Regions from separate parts of the Vibrio pomeroyi genome, predicted to be linked through region 2. Evidence: predicted binding sites of a transcription regulator. Region 2 holds the regulator's gene; each other region holds the start of a gene.
The links. The regulator MetJ, encoded in region 2, represses methionine synthesis genes. The targets are predictions, from matches to a motif close to TTAGACNTNTANANGTCTAA.
Positions count from the first base shown of each region.

Region 1: metK (methionine adenosyltransferase) is a predicted target of MetJ. The motif match lies at 5,029-5,048, and genes of this name have one in related genera.
Region 3: metH (methionine synthase) is a predicted target of MetJ. The motif match lies at 3,442-3,461, and genes of this name have one in related genera.

Region 1 is NZ_AP025506.1:3,160,439-3,167,234, forward strand. Features, by position in the region: gene fbaA (class II fructose-bisphosphate aldolase) at 1-38, opposite strand, end outside; gene OCV12_RS13815 (phosphoglycerate kinase) at 194-1,357, opposite strand; gene epd (erythrose-4-phosphate dehydrogenase) at 1,524-2,573, opposite strand; gene tkt (transketolase) at 2,788-4,782, opposite strand; gene metK (methionine adenosyltransferase) at 5,141-6,295, shown strand; gene OCV12_RS13835 (DUF2189 domain-containing protein) at 6,664-6,796, shown strand, end outside.
Region 2 is NZ_AP025506.1:3,355,726-3,362,521, forward strand. Features, by position in the region: gene OCV12_RS14895 (O-succinylhomoserine (thiol)-lyase) at 1-1,104, opposite strand, end outside; gene metJ (met regulon transcriptional regulator MetJ) at 1,313-1,633, shown strand; gene OCV12_RS14905 (malic enzyme-like NAD(P)-binding protein) at 1,807-3,096, opposite strand; gene rpmE (50S ribosomal protein L31) at 3,430-3,648, opposite strand; gene priA (primosomal protein N') at 3,993-6,194, shown strand; gene cytR (DNA-binding transcriptional regulator CytR) at 6,435-6,796, shown strand, end outside.
Region 3 is NZ_AP025506.1:298,584-305,379, reverse strand. Features, by position in the region: gene metH (methionine synthase) at 1-3,393, opposite strand, end outside; gene OCV12_RS01420 (cation:proton antiporter) at 3,562-4,842, shown strand; tRNA gene OCV12_RS01415 (tRNA-Trp) at 5,648-5,724, opposite strand; tRNA gene OCV12_RS01410 (tRNA-Asp) at 5,785-5,861, opposite strand; rRNA gene rrf (5S ribosomal RNA) at 5,907-6,022, opposite strand; rRNA gene OCV12_RS01400 (23S ribosomal RNA) at 6,116-6,796, opposite strand, start outside.

The DNA.
Region 1 (6,796 bases), 200 kb from region 2:
ATCACACCAGGTTTTACAAAATCGAAGATCTTAGACATGGAAATAGTCCTATTTATTCTATCGTTTTAAGATTAAAAAACTTAAGTTCAAAAACTTGCAATCGTTTGCTCACAACTTATGCCATTCTAGCAAAAAAGTGTGATATGCAGCAAACGTTAAAAGGCGAGATTCGCATCTCGCCTTTCTAAATCAATTATGCTTTAGCACGCTCTTCAAGCATTGCTACTGCAGGAAGTACTTTACCTTCAACGAACTCAAGGAAAGCGCCACCGCCAGTAGAGATGTAAGAAACGTCAGCTTTGATACCGAACTTGTCGATAGCTGCTAGCGTGTCACCACCACCTGCTACAGAGAAACCTGCAGACTCAGCGATTGCTTTAGAGATACCAGCTGTACCCGCTTCGAAGTTTTTGAATTCGAATACGCCTACAGGGCCGTTCCAAAGGATAGTTTTTGCGTTGCCGATGATTTCAGCTAGTGCTGCAGTTGAATCTGGGCCAAGGTCGAAGATCATGTCGTCGTCTTGAACTTCAGAAACGTGCTTGATTTCAGCTTCTGCGTTTTCGTCGAATGCTTTAGCACATGCAACGTCAGTCGCTACTGGGATAGCACACTCTTTCATTAGCTTCTGAGCAGTTTCAACTAGGTCAGCTTCGTATAGAGACTTACCTACATTGTGGCCTTCAGCAGCGATGAATGTGTTCGCGATACCACCACCAACAACAAGTTGGTCAGCGATTTTAGATAGAGACTCAAGAACTGTTAGCTTAGTCGATACTTTAGAACCACCAACGATAGCAACTAGCGGACGCTCTGGGTTGTCCATTGCTTTGCCAAGAGCTTCAAGCTCAGCAGCAAGAAGAGGACCAGCACATGCTACAGGAGCGTGAGTACCAACACCGTGAGTAGATGCTTGTGCACGGTGAGCTGTACCGAATGCGTCCATCACGAAGATGTCACATAGCGCAGCGTACTGCTTAGAAAGTGCTTCTTCGTTCTTCTTCTCACCTTCGTTGAAACGAACGTTTTCAAGAACAACTAGTTCACCAGCGTTTAGCTCTAGGCCGTTTAGGTAATCTTTAGCTAGTTTAACTTCGCAATCTAGTGCGTCGTTTAGGTAGTTAACTACAGGAGCTAGAGAGAACTCTTCGTTGTATTCGCCTTCAGTAGGACGACCAAGGTGAGAAGTAACCATTACTTTTGCACCAGCTTCTAGGCAAAGCTTGATAGTTGGTAGAGATGCTAGGATACGTGCATCTGAAGTTACTTTACCGTCTTTTACTGGTACGTTTAGGTCAGCACGGATAAATACGCGTTTACCTGCAAGTTCCAGGTCAGTCATCTTGATCACAGACATGATTTGTCCTCTCAAATTTAAATAAAAATAAAGTTTTGGAAACTCAGCAACCCTGCTAAGCCTATAAATTATTCAACTGGTAATTCTTTAACTACTATTAATATGTGGACACTTAGCATTTATTTCAAGCTAAAAAATAAATAATCCGCACATTTGCTTCTAGGTCTTACTTCTTGCCTTCAGAAGCTTGCATTGCGAGAACCGTATCCAGCATTCGGTTCGCAAAGCCCCATTCATTGTCACACCACACTAGCATTTTTACTAAGTGGCCGTTGCTCACTCGAGTTTGTGAACCATCGACGATTGCGCTATGGGGATCGTGATTAAAGTCGATGGAAACGAGCGGCGCTTCAGTATAGTCAACTATATTGTGTAATGTACACTGGGACGCATTAACAATGGTTTGATTTACGTCATTAACTTTCACATTTGTATTAATTGTGACACTTAAATCCATCGCTGTTACGTTTACCGTTGGTACACGCACAGATATCGCTTCGAACTTGTTAGAAAATTTCGGGAAGATTCTTTCAATACCTTTATGCAATTTGGTATCGACAGGAATGATGGATTGGCTCGCAGCTCGAGTACGACGAAGGTCGCTGTGGTACGCATCGATCACTTGCTGATCATTCATTGAAGAGTGAATCGTTGTGATGGTACCGGATTCGATGCCAAAGGCGTCATCAAGAACCTTAATGATAGGAACAATACAGTTGGTGGTACATGAACCGTTGGAAACGATTCGGTGGTCAGCTTCGATGGTATCGTGATTCACGCCATAGATAATGGTGTTATCAAGGTCGTTCGCACCAGGATGTGAAAACAGCACCTTTTTCGCCCCAGCAGCAATATGTGCTAGGCCGTCAGCTCGGCAACCGTAAACACCGGTACAATCGAGTACAATATCCACCTCAAGGTCACGCCAAGGCAACAACTCGATATCAGCAAGGTGCAAGATACGAATAGTGTCGAAGTCACCTTTATCTTCCGCACCAATGCCATGATGGACATAGATGTGCTCTTGGTCGTTGGAGATCTTCTTACCGAAGCGGCCGTGACTGGTGTCGTACTGCAATAGGTGAGCCATAGCGTCAGGCTGAGCAAGCTCATTGACAGCTACTACTTTGATTTGTTGGCTTTTGCCACTTTCATAAACAGCGCGTAATACATTACGCCCTATTCTTCCAAATCCGTTTATCGCGACTTTTAGCATAGTTCCGTACATCTAACCAAAATTTCGTGCAACAGATGATAACTGAATCCTACCCAAAAGGCATTACTTGAATAACTCAGCCTACTTAGGACAGATTGATCTGCTGCGTATAAAGATGAGTCTAGGAGAAAACAAATCCCAGATACAAAAAACCGAGCTCAGCGCTCGGTTTTTTCTTTCATTTAACTGTTAGCACAAGGCCATCAGTCAATGATTAAGCAAGAAGCTCTTTCGCTGTGTTTACTACGTTTTCAGTAGTGAAACCGAACATCTTGAATAGCTCGCCTGCTGGTGCAGATTCGCCGAACGTTGTCATACCGATGATCTTGCCACCGAAACCTACGTACTTGTACCAGAAGTCAGCGATACCAGCTTCTACTGCGATACGAGCAGTAACGTCAGATGGAAGTACAGACTCACGGTATTCAGCGTCTTGCTTGTCGAACGCGTCAGTTGCAGGCATAGATACTACGCGTACAGCTTTACCTTCAGCGGTTAGTTGTGCAGCAGCTTCAACTGCAAGCTCAACTTCAGAACCTGTTGCAATGATGATTAGCTCTGGCTTGCCTTCACAATCTTTCAGGATGTAACCACCCTTAGCGATGTTAGCGACTTGCTCAGCGTTACGATCTTGTTGTGCAAGGTTTTGACGAGAGAAGATTAGAGATGAAGGACCATCTTTACGCTCAATAGCCAGTTTCCAAGCGACTGCAGATTCAACTTGGTCACATGGACGCCATGTGCTCATGTTTGGAGTCAAACGTAGAGATGCGATCTGCTCAACCGGTTGGTGAGTAGGACCATCTTCACCAAGACCAATAGAGTCGTGCGTGTAAACTTGGATGTTCTGAACTTTCATCAGAGCAGCCATACGCATTGCGTTACGCGCGTATTCCATGAACATTAGGAAAGTAGCGCCGTATGGTACGAAACCACCGTGCAGAGCGATACCGTTCATGATAGCCGTCATACCGAATTCACGTACGCCGTAGTGGATGTAGTTACCAGAGAAGTCAGTTGCTTCAAGAGACTTAGAACCAGACCACATAGTTAGGTTAGAAGGCGCAAGGTCAGCAGAGCCGCCCATGAATTCTGGAAGCATTTGACCAAACGCTTCTAGTGCGTTTTGAGATGCTTTACGTGAAGCGATGTTTGCTGGGTTAGCTTGAAGATCAGCAATGATTGCATTTGCTTTTTCTTCCCACTCAGCTGGAAGTTCACCGTTAGTACGACGTTTGAATTCTGCTGCTAGCTCTGGGTAAGCCGCTGCGTATGCGTCAAATTTAGCATTCCACGCTGCTTCTTTCGCTGCGCCTGCTTCTTTCGCATTCCACTCAGCTGCGATATCAGCTGGGATTTCGAAAGGACCGTGCTCCCAACCAAGTGCAGCTTTAGTTGCTGTGATTTCATCAGCGCCTAGTGGAGCACCGTGACAGTCGTGCGTACCCGCTTTGTTTGGAGAACCAAAACCGATGATAGTTTTAGTACAGATAAGCGTTGGACGAGGATCCGCTTTAGCCGCTTCAATCGCAGCGTTAATAGCATCAGAATCGTGACCGTCTACCGCTGGGATTACGTGCCAGCCGTATGCTTCAAAACGCTTAGGTGTATCGTCCGAGAACCAACCTTCAACTTCACCATCGATAGAAATGCCGTTGTCATCCCAGAAAGCTACCAGTTTACCTAGACCTAGCGTACCTGCTAGAGAACATGCTTCGTGAGAGATACCCTCCATCAGACAGCCATCACCCATGAATGCATAAGTGTAGTGGTCTACGATGTCGTGGCCTTCTTTGTTGAACTGTGCAGCCAGTGCTTTCTCAGCCATTGCCATACCAACAGCGTTAGTGATGCCTTGACCTAGAGGACCAGTAGTTGTCTCGATACCAGGAGCGTAACCGTACTCTGGGTGACCTGGAGTCTTAGAGTGAAGTTGACGGAAGTTTTTAAGGTCTTCAATTGAAAGCTCGTAACCTGCAAGGTGAAGCAGAGAGTAAATCAGCATTGAACCGTGGCCGTTAGACAGGATAAAACGGTCGCGGTCAGCCCACTCTGGGTTTGCTGGGTTGTGGTTCAAGTGGCCACGCCAAAGAACTTCAGCGATGTCAGCCATGCCCATAGGTGCGCCTGGGTGGCCTGAATTTGCTTGTTGAACACCGTCCATGCTAAGTGCGCGGATTGCATTGGCTAGATCTTTACGAGAAGGCATGTCTGCTCCTGGATACATAAGCGATTTAAAAAAGAGATTGATGCTAAAGTTTTCATTTTTATTAGCGCGGGTATTCTCTCAAACGACTATAGCGACTGCAAACGTTTTACTGGCATTTTAACGGTCATTTTTCGCAATTTTCGATCATTTACATCACTTAGCAACGGCTTATCTCAAACGATACGCAAACGTTTAGTTATGACATATCATAAAAAAGAGCTTGTAATTCGACCGCTGGAATTTAGAATAGCCGTCTAGATGTAGAAACACCTACAAAATATACTGTATTTAATGGCGGCGCTTCCTAGCTTGCGACGCCATAAAACTATTTACACCAAAACCTAAAAGTGGAGCTCTCATGGCTAAGCACCTATTCACTTCTGAATCTGTTTCAGAAGGCCATCCAGATAAAATTGCAGACCAAATCTCTGATGCTGTTCTTGATGCCATCTTGGAACAAGATCCAAAAGCACGTGTTGCTTGTGAGACTTACGTAAAAACCGGCATGGTTATGGTTGGCGGTGAAGTAACAACGTCTGCATGGGTTGATATCGAAGAAATCACTCGTGAAACAGTACGTGAAATTGGTTACGTTCATTCTGATATGGGCTTTGACGCTGACTCTTGTGCTGTTCTAAACACAATTGGTAAGCAGTCTCCAGACATCAACCAAGGTGTTGATAAAGCAGACCCTAAAGAGCAAGGCGCTGGCGACCAAGGCATCATGTTTGGTTACGCAACTAACGAAACGCCAATCCTAATGCCAGCTCCAATTACTTACTCTCACCTTCTTGTTAAGAAGCAAGCTGAAGTACGTAAGAGCGGCAAACTTGACTTCCTTCGCCCAGATGCGAAATCTCAAGTAACATTCCAGTACGACCAAGGTAAGATCGTTGGTATCGATGCTGTTGTTCTTTCTACTCAACACTGTGATTCAGTAACAACTCCGGATCTACGTGAAGCAGTAATGGAAGAGATCATCAAGCCAGTACTTCCTTCTGAGTGGATCAACAAAGACACTAACTTCTTCATCAACCCAACAGGCCGTTTCGTAATCGGTGGACCAATGGGTGACTGTGGTCTAACAGGTCGTAAGATCATCGTTGATACCTACGGCGGCGCAGCTCGTCACGGTGGCGGTGCTTTCTCTGGTAAAGATCCATCAAAAGTTGACCGTTCTGCAGCTTACGCAGCACGTTACGTTGCGAAAAACATCGTTGCTGCTGGCATGGCTGACCGTTGTGAGATTCAACTGTCTTACGCTATCGGTGTTGCAGATCCAACATCTATCATGGTTGAAACGTTTGGTACTGAGAAAGTAGCTCACGAAATCATCATTGAAGCTGTTCGTCAAAACTTCGACCTACGTCCATACGGTCTTCAAGAAATGCTGAACCTTCTTCAGCCTATCTACAAGCAGACTGCAGCATACGGTCACTTCGGTCGTGAAGAGTTCCCTTGGGAAGCGACTGACAAAGCAGCAATCCTTGCAGACTTCGCTGGCCTAAAATAATTTAGCCACTGCGATTTGTTTCTTTAAAGCCCTTACTGCTTAGTAAGGGCTTTATTTTTATGTACTTACCAAACTTTTACTCGCAACACCCTTCTTTCACGCCCTTCTTTACCGTTAACCACTAAGTATAAAAAGCCGCCGATAATTTGTGTTTTCTAACACTACTGACAATAGTTAAGGTAACTCCTAGGCGATCAAGCTCACATTTAACTTAAATTAATTCAGTCTGATAACGCTCGTTAAATGCACGCTAGAACAAAAACTGGGATGACAAAGAGCAATTTAGCTCAACACCATAACTCTCACAAAAGCCACACCGATGAGCCTTATGGAATTATAACTAGGACGTTATTTAACTAGGGGGATCTATGCCTCGTACCGCGCACCCATCCGAACTGAACGATAAAAAACACAAGGTCAGCGATAAGGATTACGCTCGTACCATTCCTTGCAACCAAATCAGTATTTCCGCACCCTTTCATTGGTTGTCGCTTGCTCTGC
Region 2 (6,796 bases):
TTCAAGACCAACAGAAAGACGCAGTAACTGTTGAGAAACGCCCGCCTCTGCCAGTGCTTCTTCGCCCATCGCACGGTGAGTCATTGACGCAGGGTGGCAGATTAAGCTTTCCACACCACCCAGAGATTCCGCTAAAGAGAACAGCTCTAACTTATCAACAAAGTACTTAAGCGCCTCGAATGAGCCTGCAAACTCGAAGCTCAGCATTGAGCCAAAGCCAGACTGCTGCTTCTTCGCGATATCATGACCCGGATGTTCAGGAAGGCTTGGGTGGTAAATCGTGCCGACGAGATCTTGTTGCTGCAGAGACGCCAGAATTTCACGTGAACTCTCTTCGTGAACTCGCATACGCGCACCTAGCGTACGAATACCACGTAGAGTCATGTAGCTATCAAATGGTGTGCCGGTCGCACCAATACAGTTACCCCACCACGCTAGCTCTTCAGCGTGCTCTTCCGTTTTGGTGACAACAACGCCACCAATAACGTCCGAGTGTCCGTTGATGTACTTTGTGGTTGAGTGGATAACAAAATCCGCACCCAGTTCTAAAGGCTTTTGGAACACCGGTGTCAAAAACGTGTTGTCGACAGCAACCAGAGCACCAACCTCTTTCGCTTTACGACAAGTTTCTGCAATATCAACCACACGAACCAAAGGATTCGATGGTGTTTCAATTAAGATCAACTTTGGCTTAAGCGCGATCGCCGCATCCAGTGCCGTTTGATCCGATTGATCAACGAACAGAACTTTGAAGTCACCTTTGAGTGAGCGAGTGTTAAACAGACGGTAAGTACCGCCGTAGCAGTCGTGTGGTGCGATAATAAGATCATCGCCGCCTAAGAAAGCAGAAACCCATAAGTTTAGCGCCGAGGTGCCACAGTTAGTGACCACCGCGCCTTTGCCCGATTCAAGCTCAAACAGTGCCGTTTCTAATAAACCGCGGTTGGGGTTACCAGAACGGGTGTAATCGTACTTTGGCACTTCACCAAAAGCGGGAAACCCATAGTTAGTCGAAAGATAAATTGGTGGGACAACGGCATGGTGTTGCGTGTCTGACTCGATACCAGTACGTACTGCGATTGTTGCTGGCTTCCGGCTGCTCATAGGTGCTTCCTTACAAGTTTTGCGTCTGAGAATCACAGCAGCTTGTCGGCATTTTGCGGCTGTGTTAGATATATGTTATTCACTTTACTTTCATAAACGTGAGACGTCAACACTTCTAGACGTCTATATGTCTTTGCTTATGGCGGTAAATCCCGCTAAAATCACCACTATTAATTTATTCTAACAACTAAAGTGATGAAGGTACGCAATGGCCGACTGGAATGGTGAATACATAAGCCCATATGCTGAGCATGGAAAGAAAAGCGAACAAGTAAAGAAAATTACAGTTTCTATCCCTCTAAAAGTGTTAAAGGTTCTAACTGACGAGCGCACTCGCCGCCAGATTAACAACCTACGCCATGCAACAAACAGTGAGCTACTGTGCGAAGCCTTTCTACATGCGTACACAGGCCAACCACTACCAACGGATGAAGACCTTCGTAAAGACCGCCCAGACGATATTCCTGCTGAAGTGAAAAAACTGATGACAGAGATGGGTATCGAGTTCGAAGCGTTTGACGAAGAATAAAAACAACTCAGTCACTGCCTTCATTATTGATTCGCTCTAGCTGAACCCTATTGATCACATCGTGCATTGTTTTTATGACTGCGCTGTGAATGATAGACATAAAAAAACCGACTTCAGATGAGTCGGTTTTATTATTCTTTTGCGCTCAATAGAGCAGCAGCTATAAAAAGCTATTAAGCCATATAGTTAGCAGGCATCTCGATACGAGCTACGCCAGACTCAACAGCCGCTTCTGCTACTGCTTTCGCTACGCGAGGAAGTAGACGTGGATCCATTGGCTTAGGAATGATGTAGCCTTTACCAAATTCCAGTGCAGTTTCACCCGCCGCTGCCAGTACTTCAGCCGGAACTTCTTCTTTCGCCAGTTCACGAATCGCTTTAACCGCCGCCAACTTCATTTCGTCATTAATTTCGCTTGCACGCACATCTAGTGCACCACGGAAAATGAATGGGAAACAAAGTACGTTGTTTACTTGGTTAGGGTAATCACTACGGCCTGTACCCATGATAAGGTCAGAACGAACTTCGTGAGCAAGCTCTGGCTTGATCTCTGGATCTGGGTTTGAACATGCAAACACAACTGGCTTATCAGCCATCAGCGTTAGTGCTTCAGCTGGAAGCAGGTTAGGACCCGATACACCCAAGAATAGATCAGCGCCTTCGATAACATCTTCAAGCGTGCGCTTATCAGTGTTGTTTGCGAACAGCTCTTTGTATTCGTTTAGGTCGTCACGACGAGTGTGGATCACACCTTTACGGTCCAGCATGTAGATCTTCTCACGCTGAGCGCCACACTTAATCAGTAGTTCCATACATGCAACCGCTGCTGCGCCAGCACCTAGACAAACGATCTTACACTCTTCTAGCTTCTTACCTTGAAGCTCGATCGCGTTCAGCATACCTGCTGCTGTTACAATCGCTGTACCGTGTTGGTCATCGTGGAATACTGGTACATCACAACGCTCAATCAGACGACGTTCAATCTCAAAACAGTCTGGTGCTTTGATGTCTTCTAGGTTAATACCGCCGAATGTATCTGCAATGTTCGCAACTGTATCAACGAACTCATCGATTGTGCGGTGTTTTACTTCAATATCGATAGAATCTAAACCAGCAAAACGCTTAAACAGTAGCGCTTTGCCTTCCATTACTGGTTTAGAAGCAATAGGACCAAGGTTACCTAGGCCAAGAATCGCTGTACCGTTAGAGATAACAGCAACCATGTTGCCTTTACCTGTGTACTTATAGACGTTATCAACGTTCTGTGCGATCTCGCGAACAGGCTCAGCCACGCCTGGGCTGTATGCAAGTGCTAGGTCTTCTGCAGAGTTTGCAGGCTTCGTCAGTTCTACGGCAATTTTGCCTGGAATCGGGAACTCATGATAATCAAGAGCTTGCTGACGGAATTGTTCTTGAGGCGATAATTCTTGAGAGGATTGAGCTTGGCTGCTGTCTTCAGACATAGGTGTAGGTTCCTAGGATATTATTATTTGGGGGATCTTGTTCATGTTAATGGATGTACTTCAAAGTTCCTAGGTGGTTGAAGCCTCTGTCTCATTAAAAAACGAGATTTCACTACTAATAAGACCAGTGAGCAGTTGAAATTACTATCGCTTGTTGAACTTTCGTGCGGAATTTTAGTGGTGAATGATAAGCAAGGAATTGCCCTGCAATAGAATAAAGAGGCAACTTATCGTTAAGTGAGATGGATACTTGGATGGAAGTCAGTGATTTTACAAATTGCAGGCAACAAAAAAGGACACCGAAGTGTCCTTTTTATGTCTAAATAGCGAGAATTACTTCTTGCTAGAAAGAGCACCGAAACGCTTGTTGAAGCGATCAACACGGCCGCCAGTATCTACGATACGTTGCTTACCAGTGTAGAACGGGTGACATTTGTCACATACGTCTAGGTGGATTGATTCTTTTGCTAGCGTTGAGTTGAACTCAAATGTGTTGCCGCAAGAACAAGTAGCAGTAACTGCTTTGTATTCTGGGTGGATTCCAGCTTTCATGGGATAACCTCAAGTAGGCCGTGTCGCTATACGATTCTAAGCCGCACACCACACGTAGTTTAAAAAAGAAATAAAGACACCGCATTCGCACAAAAGAGTGACGAAGCCATACCTTTAAGGCGCAGTATAGTAATGAATCTATAAGGCAGGATCAACTGATTTGATACATTTTTCACCAATTGTGTCTTTATTTCCTTTTTCAGCAGAAGTGTTAATTGAAATTTGGGGATGATAGCTGCCTTCGTGCGTTAGCTTGCCCTCTCTCATTCAAACTGCTCCTCGAATTTAACCGCCTTATCCTTTAGACTGTTCGCTCTCGTCAACTCAGATAAAGCCGTCCCTTTATGCGTCCAATGATTGCCCGTGTGGCACTGCCTGTTCCACTCGACAAGCAGTTCGATTACAAGATTCCAAACCACCTATTTCCGATTATTGGTGGACGAGTCTCTGTGCCTTTTGGACGACAAACCTTAACTGGAATAGTTACGGCTCTGGTTAACGAATCCGAATTCGAGCTAGACAAGCTCAAGCCAATTAAAGCGCTATTGGATAACCAACCGGTTTGGCCGGAATCTGTCTACTCACTGTTAACGTGGTGCAGTCAGTTCTATCAATACCCGCTTGGTGAAACCTTTGCCAATGCCCTACCGAGTGCGTTACGCAAAGGCAAAGCGGCAGACTTCGCGACACTGGTCGAGTGGCAATTGACGCCGTCAGGCAGAGATCAGCTGATGCAAGGCTTTGGTCGCGCTGTCAAACAAGCCAAAGTGATGCACATGCTTGAGCACGGTCCTGTTCCTCATCAAGAGTTCATTGATGAAGAAGTGGGCAGTGCAGTACTTAAGACGTTGGAAGAAAAAGGCTGGATTGAATCGGTAGAGAAAAAGCCGAAACGCCAACCTTGGCCTGAAGATCTTGAGAACGACCAAGACAAACCCAAGCTTAATGCAGAACAAGCCATCGCAATCGCGACCGTCAATAGCCAGACTGATTTCGGCTGCTTCTTACTAGAAGGTGTGACAGGCTCAGGTAAGACAGAGGTCTACCTGAATATGATCAAGCCGATACTCGATAAGGGTAAACAGGCATTGGTCTTGGTACCTGAAATCGGCCTCACTCCACAAACCATTAATCGCTTTAAGCGACGCTTTAATGTGCCTGTTGAGGTTATTCACTCTGGTTTAAACGATTCTGAGCGCCTGAATGCGTGGTTATCAGCACGCGATAAGATAGCGGGCATTGTGATTGGTACCCGTTCCGCTCTGTTCACACCGTTTGCAGACTTGGGCATCATCATTGTTGATGAAGAGCACGATGCCTCTTATAAACAGCAAGACAGCCTGCGCTACCACGCTCGTGATGTCGCGATCATGCGTGCGCACAAAGCACAGATTCCGGTTGTGTTAGGCTCAGCAACACCCGCTTTTGAAACGCTGCATAATGCTCAGATAGGCAAATACAGTTATCTCACCCTTACTTCACGTGCGGGTGTCGCACTGCCGACCACCAATAAAGTGTTGGATGTGAAAGGCGAATATCTGGAAAGTGGTTTATCGGCATCATTAATTGCCGAGATGCAACGACATCTCAAAGCAGGCAACCAAGTGATGTTGTTCCTCAACCGTCGTGGGTTCTCTCCGGCATTGATGTGTCACGACTGTGGTTGGACTGCTGAATGTAAACGCTGTGATGCCTACTACACCTATCACCAATACAGTAATGAAATGCGTTGCCACCACTGTGGCTCACAGCAGCATATTGTGCACAACTGCCAAGGCTGTGGTTCTGCTAATTTGGTGACGGTAGGTGTGGGTACTGAACAGCTTGAAGCGCAGCTTGGTCAACTATTTCCTGAATACAAAACCATACGTATTGACCGCGACAGCACCCGCCGTAAAGGCAGCTTAGAAAGCGCATTAGAATCGATTCGTAAAGGTGAATACCAAATCCTGATTGGTACACAGATGCTGGCTAAGGGTCACCACTTCCCTGACGTGACACTTGTGGCGTTACTGGATGTCGATGGCTCTTTGTATAGCAGTGATTTCCGAGCGTCTGAACGTCTTGCTCAGTTGTTTATTCAGGTCGCAGGTCGTGCAGGTCGTGCAAGCAAACCCGGTGAGGTGATTTTACAAACACACCACCCTGAACATGGGTTGCTACAAGCTCTGCTACACAAAGACTACAACCACTTTGCTCAGACGGCTTTAGCAGAACGTAAACAAGCGATGTTGCCTCCTTATACGTTCATGACACTCTTCAGAGCAGAAGCAAATGACACGCGCTTGGTGGAAGAGTTCTTACGTCAGGTTCGTCATACATTGGAATCACATCCACTGTTCGACCAATACTGCATGGTGTTGGGGCCAACTCCTGCACCGTTAGCCAAACGAGCTGGTAAATCTCGCTGGCAGCTGATCTTGCAAACCCAAACTCGTTCATTGATGCAGAAGCTATTAATGAGCGCGAAACCGGCAATCAATATGTTACCCGCGGCGAAAAAAGTCCGCTGGTCACTCGATATCGAGCCGCAAGATTTAAGCTAAACCCACGCGGGTTAAAACTAATGATAAGTTTGTTCACAAATATTTCATACTTCTCGTGAGCAACTTCACACTAGTCATGTGATTTTTGTTAATCTAGCCGTAACTTTACACGGATTAAACGAATAAAATATTGCAATAAAAAAAGTGTTAGCAACACTTTCACAATATCTATTCGATTACATTTATTATTCACGCCTTAGATACTTAGGCAACAAAGGAACTTAAAAGAGGGTTTAATTTATGGCGACAATGAAGGATGTTGCCCAGCTAGCAGGCGTCTCAACAGCCACTGTATCACGTGCATTGATGAACCCTGAGAAAGTCTCAGTTTCAACTCGTAAGCGAGTGGAAACAGCAGTACTTGAAGCTGGATACTCACCCAACACATTAGCTAGAAACTTACGTCGCAACGAATCAAAAACCATCATCACTATCGTTCCTGATATCTGTGACCCATATTTCGCCGAGATCATTCGTGGTATCGAAGATGCCGCAGTAGAAAATGACTACCTTGTTCTATTGGGTGACAGCGGTCAGCAAAAGAAGCGTGAGTCTTCCTTTGTTAACCTTGTCTTCACTAAGCAAGCTGACGGCATGCTACT
Region 3 (6,796 bases), 580 kb from region 2:
TTTCTCACGAATCAAATCATCGTTCGATAAGTCTTCATCTGGCGAGTAACCCCAAATATCCTTTCTCACTTCTTTATGCAGGTACTCCGCGAACGCTTCAGCCAATCGATCAGCGACCGCTTGGATCATGATGGCATTGTAATCATCGCCATTCGCTTTGTATTCATCAGCCAATTCACGTTCACCAATACCGCCAGTTACCGCAAAACCACCAATCCAGTCCGCTTTACCGCTTTCTTTTGGAGCGATGTAATCAGACAAACAGTAGTTAAAGCCTTTTGGTTTCTCTGTCTGTTGGCGAAGGTTATGCAGAACCTTTAACACCTCAGTACGAGATTCATCGGTATACACTTCAATGTCATCACCGACACTGTTGGCAGGGAACATGGCACACATACCTCGAGCTTCAAGTAGTTTCTCTTTCTCCACACGATCTAACAGATCGTTCGCGTCTTTGAATAAACGTTTCGCTTCTTCGCCCACTTCTTCATGCTCAAGAATAGCTGGGTACTTACCAACCAATGACCACGTCATAAAGAACGGTGTCCAGTCGATGTAGTGACGTAACGTAGCCACATCGAAGTCATTGAAAATGTGCACTCCCGGCTTAGCTGGTGCTGGTGGTGTATAAGCATCCCAATCGATCGCCACTTTATTAGCCCGAGCTTTTTCAAGTGTCACAGGCTTAGTGCGAGGCTTCTTACGATTATGTTGATCACGAACGCGATCATAATCGATATCCAACTTCTCAACGAAAGCGGGTTTCAATTCATCAGAAAGTAGAGAAGTACAAACACCTACAGCACGTGAGGCATTATTTACGTAAACTACTGGCTCAGAATAGTTTTGTTCAATCTTCACCGCGGTGTGCGCTTTAGAGGTGGTCGCGCCACCAATCAATAGAGGAAGCTTAAAGCCTTGTCTTTCCATCTCTTTAGCAACGTGTACCATTTCATCAAGAGATGGCGTGATCAAACCAGATAAGCCAATAATATCGACGTTCTCTTCTTTAGCGACCTTAAGAATCTTTTCACAAGAAACCATCACACCTAAGTCGATAATTTCGTAGTTGTTACACTGCAGAACCACGCCAACGATATTTTTGCCGATATCGTGAACATCGCCTTTAACGGTCGCTAACAGAATCTTACCGTTAGTCGCACCCACTTCTTTAGACGCATTGATGAATGGCTCTAAATGGGCAACAGCCTGCTTCATTACACGTGCAGACTTAACTACCTGTGGTAAGAACATCTTACCTTCACCAAATAGGTCACCTACAACGTTCATGCCGTCCATTAGAGGACCTTCAATCACTTCAATAGGACGAGAGGCATTGACGCGAGCTTCTTCGGTATCTTCAATAATAAAGTCGGTAATACCTTTTACCAAAGAGTGCTCTAAGCGCTTCTCGACAGGCCAAGTTCGCCATTCTAAAGCTGATTTATCTTCAACCTTACCAACTGCTCGCTCTAGGTACTCGGTTGCCATATCAAGCAAGCGTTCCGTCGAATCATCACGACGGTTCAATACAACATCTTCAACAGCATCACGCAGATCTTCTGGAACGTTATCATAAATTTCTAACTGACCAGCGTTTACGATGCCCATATCCATACCATTCTTAAAACAGTGATATAGGAATACTGCATGGATTGCTTCACGAACATAATTATTGCCACGGAATGAGAACGACACGTTCGACACGCCACCAGAGATCATCGCATGAGGGAGATCGCGTTTGATATCTCCCACAGCTTCGATGAAATCGACCGCATAGTTGTTATGCTCATCGATGCCAGTCGCAACCGCGAAAATGTTCGGGTCAAAGATAATGTCTTCAGGTGGGAAGCCAACTTCATCAACAAGAATGTTATAGGCATTAGTACAGATCTCTACTTTGCGTTCTCGAGTATCAGCCTGACCAACTTCGTCAAAAGCCATCACGATGACGGCTGCACCATAACGACGAACTAACTTGGCTTGCTCTACGAACTTCTCTTTGCCTTCTTTCAGAGAGATCGAGTTAACGATACCTTTACCCTGAATACACTTAAGGCCAGCTTCGATAACTTCCCATTTTGAAGAGTCGACCATTACTGGTACTTTTGAAATCTCTGGTTCAGAAGCACATAGATTAAGGAATTTAACCATGCACGCTTCAGCGTCCAGCATCCCTTCATCCATGTTGATATCGATGATCTGAGCGCCATTTTCAACTTGTTCGCGAGCGACACTCAAGGCTTCATCGTAAAGCTCTTCTTTGATCAAGCGCTTGAAACGGGCAGAGCCAGTAACATTGGTACGTTCACCAACGTTTACAAACAGAGATTCTTTCGCGATGGTCAGAGGTTCTAAACCAGATAGACGACACGATACTGGTAGGTCGGGCAACTGACGAGGGGGAACACCTTCAACCGCTTCCGCCATTTGGCGAATATGCTCTGGCGTGGTACCACAACAGCCACCAATCAAATTCAAGAAACCACTTTCAGCCCACTCTTTAACATGTTCAGCCATATCTTCGGGTGAAAGATCATACTCACCAAATGCGTTAGGCAAACCTGCATTAGGGTGAGCAGAAACATAGCTCTCAGAGATACGAGACATCTCACCGACATACTCACGCAATTCGTCAGGGCCTAATGCACAGTTCAAACCAAACGAGATAGGTTTAACATGACGAAGGGCGTTGTAGAAAGCTTCTGTTGTTTGACCTGAAAGTGTACGACCTGATGCATCAGTAATGGTACCTGAGATCATTACAGGTAAAGTGATACCCACTTCTTCGAAAACAGATTCCACAGCAAAAGCACACGCTTTGGCGTTTAGTGTATCGAAGATAGTTTCAATAAGAATTAGATCTGAACCGCCTTTAATAAGAGCACGAGTCGATTCGGAGTATGCTTCGACCAACTCATCAAAGCTAACATTACGATAACCCGGATCATTAACATCTGGAGAGATAGAACAAGTACGGTTAGTCGGACCTAATACACCCGCTACAAAGCGAGGTTTTTCTGGGGTCTTTGCTGTCCACTCATCAGCAGCTTCACGGGCAAGCTTGGCGGCAGCAAAGTTGATTTCTTCACTAAGACTTTCCATATCATAGTCGGCCATAGCAATGGTTGTAGCGTTAAAGGTATTGGTTTCGAGGATGTCAGCCCCAGCTTCCAAATATTGTGAATGGATATCTTTGATAAGCTGAGGTTGTGTCAGCACTAAAAGGTCATTGTTACCTTTTAGGTCACTATGCCAATCAGCAAAGCGTTCACCACGATAGTCTTGCTCTTCCAATTTATAGTCCTGAATCATGGTGCCCATGCCACCATCAATCAGTAAAATTCGTTGCTTCAACAGAGCGTCAATCTTTTGCCTTACATTACTTCCCACGGTACAACCTCATTCCTTTAATTATCCTTCCATCCTATCACACATTAAAAAGGAGTCTAGACGTCTAAAAAGGAAATTGATTACCGACTCATGACAAAAAAATGTTTGCTATTTGAGCATGAGACAACGAAAATTCACACTCATACTTTGTTACATGTTGGAATCCCAATGTCGGTCTATTACACCTTATGTTTCTTATCCGCAGCGGCAATGCTCATTGCTTTCGTGAATACCAAAATTGGTAAAATGCAGACAACCATCGCCATCACTGCTGGCTCAATGATGCTGTCTCTATTGATTATCATTGCAGGACAAAACAATTGGTTCCAACTGGCTGACATCGCCTCAGAAACCGTTGCCAGTATCAACTTTGAAGACTTCCTACTCAAAGGAATACTTGGCTTCCTGCTTTTTGCTGGCGGGTTGGGGATTAAATTACCGAATCTAAAAGACCAGAAGTGGGAAATAACGGTACTCGCACTTGGCGCTACGCTGTTTTCAACATTCTTTATCGGCTTTGTGCTCTATGGATTCTGTCAGTTCATCGGTATTCAATTTGATCTGATTTATTGCTTACTCTTTGGTTCTCTAATCTCTCCTACCGATCCAATAGCAGTGTTAGCGATAGTGAAGAAACTTGACGCTCCAAGACGAATCTCAACTCAAATCGAAGGAGAGTCTCTATTTAATGATGGCTTTGGTTTAGTTATCTTCGTAACTTTGTTCACCATTGCGTTTGGTACAGAGGCGCCGACAGTAGGCAGTGTGACAATGTTATTCGTCCAAGAGGCTATTGGCGGTATCGTCTACGGATTTGCTTTAGGTTTGATATTCCATTATCTGATCAGTAACACCGATGACCACTCGATGGAATTACTGCTAACCATCGGCATCCCGACGGCCGGTTATGCCTTCGCAGAAGTTCTACATGTGTCAGGTCCATTAGCGATGGTGGTATCAGGTATTATGATTGGTAACTGGACGCGCTTTATCGGATTCTCTAAAGAAAGTGAGGATCACCTAGACCACTTCTGGGAGTTGATAGATGAGTTCTTAAATGGCGTACTATTCTTATTGATCGGTATGTCGATGCTGCTGTTCAAATTCCACCAAGAAGACTGGATTTTAATGGCATTCGCAGTTCCTCTAGTATTGAGTGCGCGCTACCTAAGTGTTTTCTTGTCCTATATCGGATTCAAACGCTTTAGAACGTACAACCCATGGTCGATTAAGATTCTAACTTGGGGCGGCTTACGCGGTGGCTTAGCACTAGCCATGGCACTCTCAATACCATCAGGTATCTGGGTGATTGAAGATAAGCTCATCGATGTAAAAGAGATCATCCTTGTCATGACCTATGCCGTCGTGGTGTTCTCGATTCTGGTTCAAGGCTCAACAATTACTCCTATGATAGAGAAAGCGAAACAAGCCGAGAAAGAGTTAGATTAACACTCCGAATTTGTGAACATAGGCCGCTTACTTAAGCGGCCTTTTTTATATCCATTTATCACCCTTCTCTCAAGTCACCATACCCGTCTTATTTTGCTTCAAAATTCTCACAGTCTTCTATTTTCTTTTGGCCAAGAAGAGCTAACTCAATTCAATCATGACTTCTCTGTATTCCCAAATCATAAACTGCGCGAGAGTACTAACTAAACAAGCTTTAAAGCAGCTAAGCTCGTTGCCTATAATTCGCTTTGATAGAACCCAAAACTAAAAAAATATAGATATTAGGGCTAATAGACTAAATGACTGTCAGCAACCTAAACCAGTAATTTCAAATTAAGTAAAAGTGGTGATAAACGAGTGAGGAGCAAATCATTTTAGAGTTAGGGGGGAGAGTAACGACAATTTAAGCTAGCTAAAGCAGGTGATACATCAAAAAAGAAGAGGTCAGCCTAATTATCCGGCTATCGACTACTCAAAGGATTAGAGTTGCATGGTGTTAATTAGATTTACTCCATTAGATCAACGCCAAGAAGCTAAGATATTCGCTTTCGAGTTTTGCTAGCTATACCGCTGTAGCTTCTGCGGTATAGCTCTAAAAAGGTTAAGGGTAATCCCAAACCATTTTGAAAAAAATACCAGATACAAAAAAGCCTCAATATTTCTGCTGAGGTTTTAGATACGGCAGGGGTGGAAGTTTAGACTCCCAATACGCGCTATTTGGGTAAGTCGGGGAATTCGCTGCTCTGAAAATGTATTAGATTCAAAAAGCAAAAAGGCTCTAGCATAAATGCTAGAGCCTTAAATATGGCAGGGGTGGAGAGATTCGAACTCCCAACACGCGGATTTGGAATCCGCTGCTCTGCCAATTGGAGCTACACCCCTAAAACTTTATCTTACTTCAGATTCGAAAAAACCTCGCACTAGGCGAGGTTATCGAATAAGTGGCGGAGTGGACGGGACTCGAACCCGCGACCCCCGGCGTGACAGGCCGGTATTCTAACCAACTGAACTACCACTCCGCAGTGGACTACTTGTCGTCGCTGACAAGTCGTTCATAATTTAAAGCCTGGCGATGTCCTACTCTCACATGGGGAAGCCCCACACTACCATCGGCGCTATTGTGTTTCACTTCTGAGTTCGGCATGGAATCAGGTGGGTCCACAATGCTATGGTCGCCAAGCAAATTTTAAAATTCGGAAAACTGTATTTAAAAGTAACTCTTCAAACTCATTCAAGGTCTGTCTTTGAGTCCACAAAACCCCTTGGGTGTTGTATGGTTAAGCCTCACGGGCAATTAGTACAGGTTAGCTCAATGCCTCGCAGCACTTACACACCCTGCCTATCAACGTTCTAGTCTTGAACAACCCTTAAGGACGCTTATAGCGTCAGGGAAAACTCATCTCAGGGCTCGCTTCCCGCTTAGATGCTTTCAGCGGTTATCGATTCCGAACTTAGCTACCGGGCAATGCCATTGGCATGACAACCCGAACACCAGAGGTTCGTCCACTCCGGTCCTCTCGTACTAGGAGCAGCCCCCTTCAATTTTCCAACGCCCACGGCAGATAGGGACCGAACTGTCTCACGACGTTCTAAACCCAGCTCGCGTACCACTTTAAATGGCGAACAGCCATACCCTTGGGACCGACTTCAGCCCCAGGATGTGATGAGCCGACATCGAGGTGCCAAACACCGCCGTCGATATGAACTCTTGGGCGGTATCAGCCTGTTATCCCCGGAGTACCTTTTATCCGTTGAGCGATGGCCCTTCCATTCAGAACCACCGGATCACTATGACCTGCTTTCGCACCTGCTCGAATTGTCATTCTCGCAGTCAAGCGGGCTTATGCCATTGCACTAACCACACGATGTCCAACCGTGTTTAGCCCACCTTCGTGCTCCTCCGTTACTCTTTGGGAGGAGACCGCCCCAGTCAAACTACCCACCAGGCACTGTC